One region of the Kitasatospora sp. NPDC024654 genome, then DNA from elsewhere that is predicted to be linked to it. Evidence: riboswitches for the same ligand, from Rfam matches in the RefSeq annotation. Region 1 holds a riboswitch; each other region holds the start of a gene.
What was found. A riboswitch is a leader RNA that binds a small molecule or an ion and turns the genes downstream of it on or off. The one in region 1 is predicted to bind cobalamin.
Positions count from the first base shown of each region.

Region 2: another riboswitch for cobalamin. It lies ahead of ACZ38L_RS05540 (ribonucleoside-diphosphate reductase subunit alpha); the one in region 1 lies ahead of ACZ38L_RS26145 (CoA-acylating methylmalonate-semialdehyde dehydrogenase).
Region 3: another riboswitch for cobalamin. It lies ahead of nicT (Nickel transporter NicT); the one in region 1 lies ahead of ACZ38L_RS26145 (CoA-acylating methylmalonate-semialdehyde dehydrogenase).
Region 4: another riboswitch for cobalamin. It lies ahead of cobN (cobaltochelatase subunit CobN); the one in region 1 lies ahead of ACZ38L_RS26145 (CoA-acylating methylmalonate-semialdehyde dehydrogenase).

Region 1 covers NZ_JBVHLF010000051.1:22,793-25,992, reverse strand. The annotation lists gene ACZ38L_RS26145 (CoA-acylating methylmalonate-semialdehyde dehydrogenase) at 1-1,487, opposite strand, end outside; cobalamin riboswitch at 1,699-1,869, opposite strand; gene metE (5-methyltetrahydropteroyltriglutamate--homocysteine S-methyltransferase) at 2,027-3,200, opposite strand, start outside.
Region 2 covers NZ_JBVHLF010000006.1:40,923-44,122, reverse strand. The annotation lists gene ACZ38L_RS05550 (GNAT family N-acetyltransferase) at 1-459, shown strand, start outside; gene ACZ38L_RS05545 (hypothetical protein) at 473-1,222, opposite strand; cobalamin riboswitch at 1,491-1,620, shown strand; gene ACZ38L_RS05540 (ribonucleoside-diphosphate reductase subunit alpha) at 1,814-3,200, shown strand, end outside.
Region 3 covers NZ_JBVHLF010000045.1:13,077-16,276, reverse strand. The annotation lists gene ACZ38L_RS24475 (ABC transporter substrate-binding protein) at 1-320, shown strand, start outside; gene ACZ38L_RS24470 ((2Fe-2S) ferredoxin domain-containing protein) at 317-757, shown strand; adenosylcobalamin (AdoCbl) riboswitch at 1,017-1,155, shown strand; gene nicT (Nickel transporter NicT) at 1,219-2,343, shown strand; gene cobF (precorrin-6A synthase (deacetylating)) at 2,462-3,200, shown strand, end outside.
Region 4 covers NZ_JBVHLF010000015.1:19,286-22,485, forward strand. The annotation lists gene cobG (precorrin-3B synthase) at 1-935, opposite strand, end outside; cobalamin riboswitch at 1,069-1,213, shown strand; gene cobN (cobaltochelatase subunit CobN) at 1,331-3,200, shown strand, end outside.

The DNA.
Region 1 (3,200 bases):
GGGATGGTGAAGCTCGCGCCCTCCTTGACCCCGGAAGGCCAGCGCGAGGTGACGGTCTTGGTCCGGGTGTAGAAGCGGATCGAGTCCGGGCCGTGCTGGTTGAGGTCGCCGAAGCCGGAGCGCTTCCAGCCGCCGAAGGTGTGGTACGCCACCGGGACCGGGATCGGGACGTTGACGCCGATCATGCCGGTGTTGACCCGGCGCGCGAAGTCCCGTGCGGTGTCGCCGTCCCGGGTGAAGATCGCCACGCCGTTGCCGTACTCGTGCTCGCTGGGCAGTCGCAGCGCCTCCTCGTAGTCCGCCGCCCGCACCACGCAGAGGACGGGACCGAAGATCTCCTCCTGGTGGATCCGCATGTCGGCGGTGACCCGGTCGAAGAGCGTGGCACCGAGGAAGTAGCCGTTCTCGTAGCCGGGGACGCTCAGGTCGCGGCCGTCGACGACCAGTTCGGCGCCCTCCTGGACACCGAGTTCCAGGAAGCCGCGGACCCGGTCCAGGGCATCGCGGCTGACCAGCGGGCCGAAGTCCGCCCGCGGGTCGTGCGAGGCCCCGACCCGGAGGGCCGCGATCCGCTCGGTGAGCTTGGCCACCAGGGCGTCGGCGGTCTCCTCCCCCACCGGGACGGCCACCGAGATGGCCATGCACCGCTCGCCGGCCGAGCCGTAACCGGCGCCGATCAGTGCGTCGGCGGCCTGGTCCAGATCGGCGTCCGGCATGACGATCATGTGGTTCTTGGCCCCACCGAAACACTGCGCCCGCTTGCCGTGCGCCGCCGCCGTCGCGTACACCTGGCTCGCGATCGAGGTCGAGCCGACGAAGCCAAGCGCCGCCACCCGCGGGTCCTCCAGCAACGTGTCGACGGCCTCCTTGCCACCGTTGACCACGTTCAACACGCCCGGCGGCAGGCCCGCCTCGAGGAACAGCTCGGCCAGCCGCAGCGGCACCGAGGGGTCGCGCTCGGAGGGCTTGAGGATGAAGGCGTTGCCACAGGCGATGGCGGGGGCGGCCTTCCAGAGCGGGATCATCGCGGGGAAGTTGAACGGGGTGATGCCGGCGACCACGCCCAGCGGCTGGCGCAACGAGTAGACGTCGATGCCCGTGCCGGCGCTGTCGGTGAACTCGCCCTTGAGCAGGTGCGGGATCCCGGCGGCGAACTCCACGACCTCCAGGCCGCGTTGCAGGTCACCATGGGCGTCGGCGATCGTCTTGCCGTGCTCGGCCGACAACAGCCTCGCCAGCGGCTCGCGTTCGGCCTCGACCAACTGCAGGAAGCGCAGCAGCACCCGGGCTCGGCGCTGCGGGTTCCAGTCGGCCCACTCGATCTGGGCCCGCTCGGCGTCGGCGATCGCCGCCTCGGTCTCGGCCCGGTTCGCGAGCGGGACGCGAGCCTGCACCAGGCCGGTATTGGGGTCGTACACGTCGCCGAACACGCCGGAGGCGCCGGGGACGTGCTTCCCGCCGATGAAATGGGTGAGCTCACGGACCATCACAAGCCTGCTCTCGTCAGGATGTCAGCTGGATCCGAGGGAACCGGAGCACGGCAGGACGTCCGCACGACGCTCGTGGCGAGCGTGGGTGTCGGGTACTGCCGGGCGCGGCGGTCCGTCAGGGTGACGGGCGTGCCGCGACCATCGCAGGATCACCAGGGTCGAAAAGACCACGGACCGGTGCCATGCGTGTTTGCTCCATCCTCGTGGACAACACGGAACACCCGCAGTCGGTATCCTGACTCCCGGATCAGCGCGCGCCACCAGGCCTTCCCGGCTGGCTGCCAGTGGCTGGTACCGCGGTGACGCACTCCCCGGTCACAGTGGCGGGACCGTGCCGGATTCACACCGGCTTCCCTGCACTGCGGGCCTTGTCCACGACCATATAGTTGGACGTCCTAGTAAGTCCAGAGCGCGGCGCCCGCCGGCGCCTGACGGGGGCGGTACAGGTGGAGCCGGCCCCTCGACTCTCGAAGGTCGGCCACGGGCGGCGCCGGGGCGGGTGGTCGCGACTGGTCGCACCCGCCCCGGCGACGGCGTCAGCCGGCCAGCTCCGCGCGGATCTCGCGGGCCGCGGCCACCAGGTGGCCGAGGGAGGCGCGGATCTCGGACCAGCCGCGGGTCTTCAGGCCGCAGTCGGGGTTGACCCAGAGCCGCTCGGCCGGGATGGCGGCCAGCCCGGCCCGGAGCAGACCGGCGGCCTCCTCGGTGCTCGGCACCCGGGGTGAGTGGATGTCGTAGACACCGGGACCGACCTCACGGGGGTAGCCGGCCTCGGCGAGCTCGTGGGCGACCTGCATGTGCGAGCGGGCCGCCTCCAGGGAGATCACGTCGGCGTCGAGGTCGTCGATGGCGGTCATGATGGCGCCGAACTCGGCGTAGCACATGTGGGTGTGGATCTGGGTGTCGGCCCGAACCGCGGAGGTGCTGAGCCGGAAGGCCTCGGTGGCCCAGGCCAGATAGGCCGTGCGGTCGGCGGCGCGCAGCGGGAGGGTCTCGCGCAGGGCGGGTTCGTCGACCTGGATGACGGCGGCGCCGGCCGCCTCCAGGTCGGTGACCTCGTCGCGCAGGGCGAGGGCGACCTGGCGGGCGGTCTCGGCGAGCGGCTGGTCGTCGCGGACGAAGGACCAGGCGAGCATGGTGACCGGGCCGGTGAGCATGCCCTTGACCGGGCGGTCCGTCAGGTCCTGGGCGTAGCGGTACCAGTCGACGGTCATCGGTTCGGGGCGGGAGATGTCGCCGGCCAGCACGGGCGGGCGGACGTAGCGGGTGCCGTAGGACTGGACCCAGCCGTGCTGGGTGGCGAGGTAGCCGGTGAGCCGTTCGGCGAAGTACTGGACCATGTCGTTGCGCTCGGGCTCGCCGTGCACCAGGACGTCCAGCCCGGCCTTCTCCTGGTAGGCGATCACCTCGCGCACCTCGGCCTCCATCCGTTCCTGGTAGGCGCCGGCGTCGATGCGTCCGGCGCGCAGGTCGGCGCGGGCGGTGCGCAGCTCGGTGGTCTGCGGGAAGGAACCGATCGTGGTGGTCGGCAGCAGCGGCAGGCCGAGCCGGGTGCGCTGGGCCTCGGCGCGCTCGGGGTAGGCCTGGGCACGGCGGGCGTCGGCGGCCGTGGTGGCCGCCGTCCGGGCCCGGACGGCTGGATCGTAGGTGAGGGCGGAGGCGGCGCGGGAGGCCAGGTCGGCGCGGTTGGCGGCGAGTTCGGCGGTGATC
Region 2 (3,200 bases), on a different contig from region 1:
GTCACCGTCGAAGCGTTCGTCGGTGACGGCCACACCCAACCGGACGGGTCGTACGTGGAGCTGCTGCGGGATGCTCGCCGGCGTTCCGCCGAGGCCGAGCTGTACGTGGCCGTCGATCCCGCCGATCTCTCGCGCGGGGCGGCCGGGCGCGTCCTCGGTTGCGTGACCTTCGCGGTCGGCGGCAACCCGTGGGCCGACATCGCCACCCCCGAGGAGGGCGAGATCCGGATGCTGGCCGCCGCCGCGGCCTCGCGTGGCCGCGGGGTCGGTGAGGCCCTGGTGCGCGCCTGCGTCACCCGCAGCCGCGAACTCGGCCTGGCCGGCATGGCGTTCTCCACCCGCCCGGCGATGACCGCCGCCCACCGGATCTACGAGCGGGTCGGCTTCCGGCGCACCCCGGAGCGCGACTGGTGCGTCCGCCCGGGGGTCGACCTGTTGGTCTACAGCCTCGCCTTCTGACCGGCGCGCCCGGTCAGCCCACCGCCGCCGCGCGTTGCAGCAGGCGGGTCCGCAGGTACGCGTCGAAGGCCGGCGCGGCGGCCGTGGCGGTGGCGTCCTGCGCCGCGCCGCCCGGCTTCACCGTGCCCTCGACCGTGAGATAGCCGTACCGGCCCAGCGTGCCGTGCGTGCCGGCACAGCCCGGACCGGTGCAGAACGACACCGCGCCCGGGGCGGCCAGGCCCTGGAGCTGCCCCTGGAAGCCGGCGAACGCGGCGTCGGCCTGGCTCCGGTGGTCGAAGACGGCGACTCCCAGGGTCACCACGCTGTCCCTCGTGACGAAGCTGACCCTGATCACCTGACGGCAGTCCTGGGCCGCGAGCAGGTTGCCCAGCCCGCCGGTGGTGGCCTTCCAGCACGGCTCGGTGGCCGCCTCGGCGGCCCGGGTCCAGGTGGCGCCGGCCACCGTGACGGTCGGCTCGGGGAACAGGCCGGCGGCGGAGAGCGGCGCGGTGTCGGTGGCGGCGTCCCAGAGCGGGGTGGTCGGGTCCACCGACGCCGTCGAAGCCCCCGCGGCCGCCACGGCCGCCGCCCGAGGCGTGGCCGGGGACCTCGCGAGCAGCACCGCCGCCCCGGCCCCGCCCAGCACCACGAGCACGCCCAGTGCCCCCAGCAGCACCCGCAGCCGGCCCCGGCGACGGGCCTCGGCCGCCGAGCGGTCGGCCAGCGCGGTCCAGTACTCCACCGGAGCGGTGGCCACGACGGGCGGCGCGCCCGGCAGCACGCCTGGTGGCTCTCCCGGGTACCCCGGGTACCCGAAGCCCGCTCCCGAATCCCCCGCCCCTTCACTCACGGGTGACGATCCTATGACACCCCGGCAGCTGACACGCCGGGATCCCCGCCGACGCACCCTCAGCCCGCCCGCACCGGGCCGTCCACCCAGCCCGGTAATCGATCCGTGTCCGAAGCGGTGGCTCACCGACCCGCCTCCGTCACCAGTCCGCCACGCCACGCCACACTACATGTGGGTGTTACATCCATCAGCCACCACTACATGTATGCTCGCTCTCGCTGTCGACGCAGGGGAACCCGGTGTGAGTCCGGGACTGCCCCGCAGCGGTGAGCGGGCGCCCCCACGAGGCGCCGGCGAGTCCGAGTACCTGCCGACGGTGTGCCACACGGCTTCCCCGCAGAGGCCTTGAAGCACGTCCAGCTTGTGTCCGGGCCTCGCGGGTGGGCCGGGGATGCCGCCGCAGCGCGCCGCCGGGTACGGGTGGCCGCGCCGAGCTCCCCTGCGCTGCCCCGGTCCGGTTCGTCCCACCGTCCGTCGCCGTCGCCAGGAGAGAGCGCCTTGACCACCGCTGCCTCAGCCACCCTGCCCGCCCAGGGAACCAGCACCGACCCCCTCGACCGGTCGGAGCCCGGCGCCGCGCTCCTCCGGACGCTGACGGACCGGAGCAGCGACCTCCCCCAGGTGGACCCCGGCCACGTCGCCGCCGCCGCACTGCGCGGCCGGCACGCCGGCTCCGACTTCGCGGAGCTGCGCGGGCTGGCCGTGGAGGCCGCCGCGTCGATGATCGCCGAGGACCCGCAGTACTCGAAGCTGGCCGCCCGACTGCTCGCCCAGGAGATCGCCGACGAGGCCGTCAGCCAGGGCGCGATCTCGTTCGCCGCCTCGATCGCCGTCGGCCACACCGAGGGCCTGATCGGCGACACCACCGCCGACTTCGTGGCCCGACACGCCGCCGCGCTCGACGCGCTGATCGACCGCCGGGGCGACGACCGCTTCGAGTACTTCGGCCTGCGCACCGTGCAGTCCCGCTACCTGCTGCGCCACCCGATCACCCGCAAGGTGATCGAGACCCCGCAGCAGTTCATGCTCCGGGTCGCCTGCGGCCTGGCCGTCGGCGACAGCGCCGAGTCGGTCACCGAGGTGGCCGAGCTGTACCGGCTGATGAGCACGCTCTCCTACCTGCCGTCCTCGCCGACCCTGTTCAACTCCGGCACCCGGCACCCGCAGATGTCCTCCTGCTACCTGCTGGACTCGCCGCTGGACAACCTGGACTCGATCTACTCGCGCTACGCGCAGATCGCCCGGCTGTCCAAGCACGCCGGCGGCATCGGCCTGTCCTACTCCCGGATCCGCTCGCGCGGTTCGCTGATCCGCGGCACCAACGGCAAGTCCAACGGCATCGTCCCGTTCCTGCGCACCCTGGACTCCTCGGTCGCCGCGGTGAACCAGGGCGGCCGGCGCAAGGGCGCGGCCTGCGTCTACCTGGAGACCTGGCACGCCGACATCGAGGAGTTCCTCGAGCTGCGCGACAACACCGGCGAGGAGGCGCGCCGCACGCACAACCTCAACCTGGCGCACTGGATCCCGGACGAGTTCATGCGCCGGGTGAACGCCAACGCCGACTGGTCGCTCTTCTCCCCCGCCGACGTCCCCGAGCTGGTCGACCTGTGGGGCGAGGAGTTCGACGAGGCGTACCGGAAGGCCGAGGCCGCCGGCAAGGCGGTCCGCACCATCCCGGCTCAGACCCTGTACGCCCGGATGATGCGCACCCTCGCGCAGACCGGCAACGGCTGGATGACCTTCAAGGACGCGGCCAACCGCGCCGCCAACCAGACCGCGCTGCCCGGCCGGACGGTGCACTCCTCCAACCTCTGCACCGAGATCCTGGAGGTCACCGACGACTCTGAGACCGCGGTCTGCAACCTGGGTTCGGTCAACCTGGGTGCCCACGTGGCCGCCGGCGCCACTG
Region 3 (3,200 bases), on a different contig from region 1:
CCCTGATCCGACTGGGTGGCGGCACCAACGTCTTCGCCGGCCTCGGGCAGAGCTGGACCTCGGTCTCCTGGGAGCAGGTCGCGGCCGCCGACCCGCAGTGCATCGTCATCAACGACTACGGCACCCCCACCGCCGAGCAGAAGCAGCAGTTCCTGGAGAGCAGCCCGATCACCCGGAACCTGACCGCGGTCAGGAACCACTGCTTCCTGACCCTGAGCTACGACCAGGTCACCCCCGGCCCCCGCAACGCGGAGGCCGTCACCGCCATCGCCCGCTGGCTCCACCCGGACGCCTTCGGCCTGCCCACCGACGGCGCATGAGCACCAGCACCCCGGACCCCCGCACCCCGCCGACCGTGGACATCGTGCTGTGCCGGGGGTGCTGCTGCGGAAACGCCGCCAAGCGCCCCGACGTCGACCACGAAGCCCAACTGGCCGCACTCACCGCGACAGCCGACAGCCTCGCCCACGTCAGACTGCGCACCACGGACTGCCTGGGACCGTGCGAGCAGGCCAACGTCGTCGTGGTCCGCAGCCACGCGCGGCAACCCGACGGCCGGCGGAGCCGGCCCCTGTGGCTCGGCGGGCTGACCTCCGCGGACGACACCGCCGCCCTGTGCGAGTGGCTCCGACAGCCCGCCGCCGAGGCGGACCCGGCCACGCCACAAGCGCTCCCCCCACGGTTCCAGGCGCTACGGATCCCGGCCCGCGGTCCCGACATCGCGGCTCGCGGCTTGTCGCGTGGGGGTGGCGAGTGACGTCGGACGGTGCCTCGGCTGAGGGGCGGCGGAGTCTCCGCGCCCGCTGCCGTGCCTGGCCCCCAGCAGGCTGCCAAAGCCCTTACGCGGGAGCGGTGCTGACACCTCGCCACCGCAGTGCCCGTGACGATCGGTGCCACCTCCGGCACCGGCGGGGGTCCCGCCCGGTGACGGCCCCACTCGTAGAGTTTGTCCGGCTCTTGACCTGCGCGACCTTGAAGATGAACGACCCGCCTCACTAGGCTGGCCAGGTTGCAGCCGCCTGCTGTGACAGCGTGCCAGCAGCGAAGTCCGGTGTGAATCCGGCACTGTCCCGCAACGGTGATGCCCCTCACGGGGACAAGCCCGGTCGCCTGCCGTCGCGCTACGGATTCCCGCCTCGACGGAAGGACGGACCGCCCGGCCCCCGTGGGCCGACTCGGGTGCCGCCCTGCCCGACGAGCATCCCGAGGAGGATGCCCATGAACACCCCGGCAACCCGGTTCAGATCGATCCGCGACGCGCTCCACCCCTCCGAGTGGGGACGTCTGGGCATGATGGCCCTGGTCATCCTCGCCCTCAACGGCTTCGGCTGGGGAATCTTCGTCCTCACCGTGCTGCCCCACCACTTCCACTACGACGGCCTCGGCGTCGGCATCGGCGTCGCCTTCACCGCGTGGACCCTGGGCGCGCGCCACGCCTTCGACGCCGACCACATCTCCGCCATCGACAACGTCACCCGCAAGCTGATGGCCGACAAGAAACGACCGCTCGGCACCGGCTTCTTCTTCGCCATCGGCCACTCCACCATCATCTGTGTGGTCGGCATCGGCATCACCATCGCGGCCAAGGCCGTCTTCGGCGCGATGGTCGACCCCAACTCGACCTACGAGACCGTCGGCGGCGTGATCGGCACGGTCACCTCCGCCAGCTTCCTCTACCTCATCGCGCTGCTCAACCTCATCGTGCTGGCCGGCATCGCCAAGGTCTTCCGCTCGATGCGCCAGGGCACCTTCGACGAGGAGGAGCTCGAACGGCAGCTCCAGGCCCGCGGGTTGATGTGGCGCTTCTTCGGCCGCTTCATGCGCTCGATCAACCACACCTGGCAGATGTTCTTCGTCGGCCTGATCTTCGGCATCGGCTTCGACACCGCCACCGAGGTCGTGCTGCTCGCCGCCACCGCCTACGCCGCCACCGCCGGCCTGCCCTTCTACGCCGTCCTCGCGCTGCCCCTGCTCTTCGCCGGCGGCATGACGCTCTTCGACACCCTGGACGGCTGCTTCATGAACTTCGCCTACGGCTGGGCCTTCGCCAACCCGGTCCGCAAGGTGTACTACAACCTCGTCATCACCGGCCTGTCCATCGCCGCCGCCTTCCTGATCGGCACCATCGAGCTGCTCGGCGTCCTCACCTCCGAGCTCCACCTCAGCGGCCCGTTCTGGGACTTCATGGCGAACTTCGACATCAACAAGGCCGGCTTCGCCATCGCCGGACTCTTCGCCCTGACCTGGGTCGTCGCCCTGCTCTACTGGCGCTTCGGCAAGGTCGAGGCCCGCTGGACCACCCCGGCCGCCGCCTCGGCCGTGGAGGCCAGGGAACCGGCGTAGCAGGACGTCCGTACGGGCCCGGCACGGGTTCCACCGGCACACCGGACCGCCGGCCCGCCCGGCCACGGACCACGGGCCGGCCGAGCCCCGGCGGGTGGGACCAGGCAGAATCCAGGTCATGCAGCACATCCTCATCATCGGCATCGGTGCGGGCGACCCCGACCACCTGACCCTGCAGGCGGTCAAGGCCATCGCCCGCACCGACGTCTTCTTCGTCCTCGACAAGAACGAGCAGCGCCAGGACCTCATCCGGCTGCGCCGGCAACTGCTCGACGAACACGCCCGGCCCGGCCACCAGGTGGTCGAGACCCCGGACGCCGAACGGGACCGCAGCGCGCCGGCCTACGCGGCCGCGGTGGACGACTGGCGCCACCGTCGCGCCGACCTGGTCGACCGGCTGATCGCCGAACACCTGGGTCCCGACCAGACGGGCGCGTTCCTGGTGTGGGGCGACCCGAGCCTGTACGACAGCGTGATCGCGGTGGTGGAGGAGGTCCTGGCCCGCAGGGACGCCCCGGACCTCTTCGAGTACGAGGTGATCCCGGGGATCAGCAGCATCTCGGTCCTGGCCGCCCGGCACCGCACCACCCTCACCCGGGTCGGCCGCCCGTTCCAGGTCACCACCGGCCGACGGCTCGCCGAGGGCTTCCCGGAGGGCGTGGACGACGTGGTGGTCATGCTGGACGGGCAGGCCGCCTTCGCCGAGATCGACCCCGCCGGACTCGACATCCACTACGGCGCCTATCTCGGCACGCCCGACGAGGTGTTGCTCTCCGGTCCGCTCGCCGAGACCGCGCCGCGCGTCCTCGAGGCGCGCAAGGCGGCCCGCGACCGCAAGGGCTGGCTGATGGACACCT
Region 4 (3,200 bases), on a different contig from region 1:
AGGCCCGCCGCGGCGAGCCCGGGCAGCGCCGCCGGGTCGGCCCCGGGCAGCACCACGCCGCGCCAGGGGGTGATCCGCAGCTCGCCGCGGGCGGCACCGGCCAGCGCCCGCCACTGCTCGACGCTCGCCCGTCCGAACCGCAGCCCCACCGAGAGGGCGCCGCCCCCGGCCACCGCGCCGACCACCGGCCGGGTACCGGGCAGCGCGGGCGGCGAACGCCACGGCAGGCCCTCGGCACCCAGCCGCTCCGCCAGCAACGAGCCGTCCGGGTCGGCCTCGCTCACCCGCCAGGCGCCGCTGCGCAGCCGGACGAACTCCTCCGCCGCCCGCAGCGCCAGTCGTGGCCCGTCCGCGAGCCCGGCGAGCTCCGCGACGCGCGCGGACCGCCCGAGCCGCAGCCAGGCGCCGGCACCCGCCGGCCGTGCGATCAAGGTCACATCGGCGTCCAGCGCCGCGACGTCGCCGCGCCCGTCGTCCAGCGCGAAGAGGAACCGTCCGGACAGCTCCCGGGCGGTCTCACTGCCGCGCAGCAGCTCGTCCAGTTCGCGCACCCACGGCCGCAGTTCCGCGAAACCCACGCCGTCCAGCCCGGCCAGCGGCGAGGCCACGATGTTGCGCACCCGCTCGTGCGACTCCGAGGGCAGCAGCCCGACCGCCCGCAGCCGCGCGGCGAGTTCCGCGCCGGCGTCCGCCGCCAGGCCGCGCAGCTGCACGTTGCCGCGCGAGGTGGTCTCCAGCTCGCCGTCCCCCAGCGCCTGCGCGGCCTCCGCCAACGCGAGGGCCTGATCGACCGCCAGCAGCCCGCCGGGGACCCGCACCCTGGCGAGTCCGCCGTCGTCCGCCGCGTGCAGCCGCAGCGCCCCCGGGCAGGCGTCGTCGCGCCCCCGGCCGGCCCGGACGGGGGCAGGCTCGGGCGGCGTGGGAGTGGCTGACATGGCGGCGAGCATACCGATGATCCGACCGGACGTATGCCCCGCGACCAGCGTGATCCATGTCTCCGGTGTCCCTCGGCGCGCTGTGTGCTTCGTCCCGTTGCCGGCCACCCGCCGGCACCGAGGCTCTACTATGTCGCCGGGCGGGCCGGCTGGTTCGCCCTCGCCAGCGACGGCGCAAAGGGGAGGAAACCGGTGTGAAACCGGTGCGGTCCCGCCACTGTGACCGCGGCTCACCGGCCGCGGGAGCCAGGAACTCCTGCCGTCCGTGATTCTTACGGGGCGCGGACCCCGAGGAAGGCTAGCCGTATGCGCTGCCCTGCCCTGCCCGTTCCCGAGGGCCTGCCCGTTCCCGGCGCCCTGCCCCTCCCCACCATCCGCCGTGGGAGGGCCGCCGCGTGATCCTGCTGCTCTCCACCTCCGACACCGACCTGCTCTCCGCCCGCGCCAGCACCGGCCCGGTCGGCTACCGCCTCGGCAACCCCGCCCGGCTCACCCCCGAGGACCTGCCCGCCCTGCTGGAGGGCACCGACCTGGTGGTGGTCCGCTTGCTCGGCGGCCGTCGCGCCTGGCAGGAGGGGCTGGACGCGCTCCTCGCCGGCCCCCGCCCGGTGATCGTGCTGAGCGGTGAACAGGCGCCGGACGCCCAGCTGATGGAGCTCTCCACCGTCCCGGCCGGCCTGGCCGCCGAGGCGCACGCCTACCTGGCGCACGGCGGCCCGGCCAACCTGGCCGAGCTGGCCGCCTTCCTCTCCGACACCGTGCTGCTCACCGGCCACGGCTTCGCCGCCCCCGCCTCCGCGCCCGACTGGGGCCCGCTGGAGCGCACCGCGCGCCGCGCCGAGGGCCCGCGGGTCGCGGTGCTCTACTACCGCGCCCACCACATGAGCGGCAACACCGCCTTCGTGGACACCCTCTGCGCGGCGATCGAGGACGCCGGTGGCCAGGCGCTGCCGTACTACTGCTCCTCGCTGCGCGGCGCCCCGGCCGAGCTGCTGGCCGAACTCGGCCGCGCCGACGCCATCGTGACCACCGTACTGGCCGCCGGCGGCACCCGCCCGGCGGACGCCTCGGCCGGCGGCGACGAGGAGGCCTGGGACGCCGGCGCGCTCGCCGCGCTGGACCGGCCCATCCTGCAGGCGCTCTGCCTGACCTGGCCGCGCGCCACCTGGGAGGGCAGCGACGACGGGCTGTCCCCGCTGGACACCGCGACCCAGGTGGCGGTGCCGGAGTTCGACGGTCGGCTGATCACCGTGCCGTTCTCCTTCAAGGAGCTGGACGAGGACGGCCTGACCGTCTACGTCGCCGACCCCGAGCGCGCCGCCCGGGTCGCCGGGATCGCCGTCCGGCACGCCCGGCTGCGCCACATCCCGCCCGCCGAGCGGCGGTTGGCGCTGGTGCTGTCCGCCTACCCGACCAAGCACGCCCGGGTCGGCAACGCGGTCGGCCTGGACACCCCCGCCAGCGCGGCCCGACTGCTGCGCCGACTGCGTGCCGAGGGCTGGGACATCGGCCCCGAGGACGGCCCGGACGCACTGCCCGGCCTGGTCCCCGCGGAGGGCGAGCACGAGGGCGACGCGCTGATCCGGGCCCTGATCGACGCCGGCGGCTACGACCAGGACTGGCTCACCGAGGACCAGCTGGCCCGCAACCCGGTGCGGATCCCGGCCGCCGACTACCGCCGCTGGTACGCCAAGCTGCCCGCGGGCCTGCGCGCCGACGTCGAGGAGCACTGGGGTCCGCCGCCCGGCGAGCTCTACCTGGACCGCAGCCAGAACCCCGACGGTGACCTCGTGCTCGCCGCGCTGTGGGCCGGCAACCTGCTGGTGCTGGTCCAGCCGCCGCGCGGCTTCGGCGCCAACCCGGTGGCCATCTACCACGACCCCGACCTGCCGCCCTCGCACCACTACCTGGCCGCCTACCGCTGGATCGGGGCGGCCCGCGAGGACGGCGGCTTCGGCGCGGACGCCATCGTCCACCTGGGCAAGCACGGCAACCTGGAGTGGCTGCCCGGCAAGACCGCCGCGCTCTCCGCCGACTGCGGCCCGGACGCTGCGCTCGGCGACCTGCCGCTGATCTACCCGTTCCTGGTCAACGACCCGGGCGAGGGCACCCAGGCCAAGCGCCGCGCGCACGCCACCCTGGTCGACCACCTGGTGCCGCCGATGGCCCGCGCCGACTCCTACGGCGACATCGCCCGCCTGGAGCAACTCCTCGACGAGCACGCCAACATCGCCGCGATGGACCCGGCCAAGCTGCCGGCCGTCC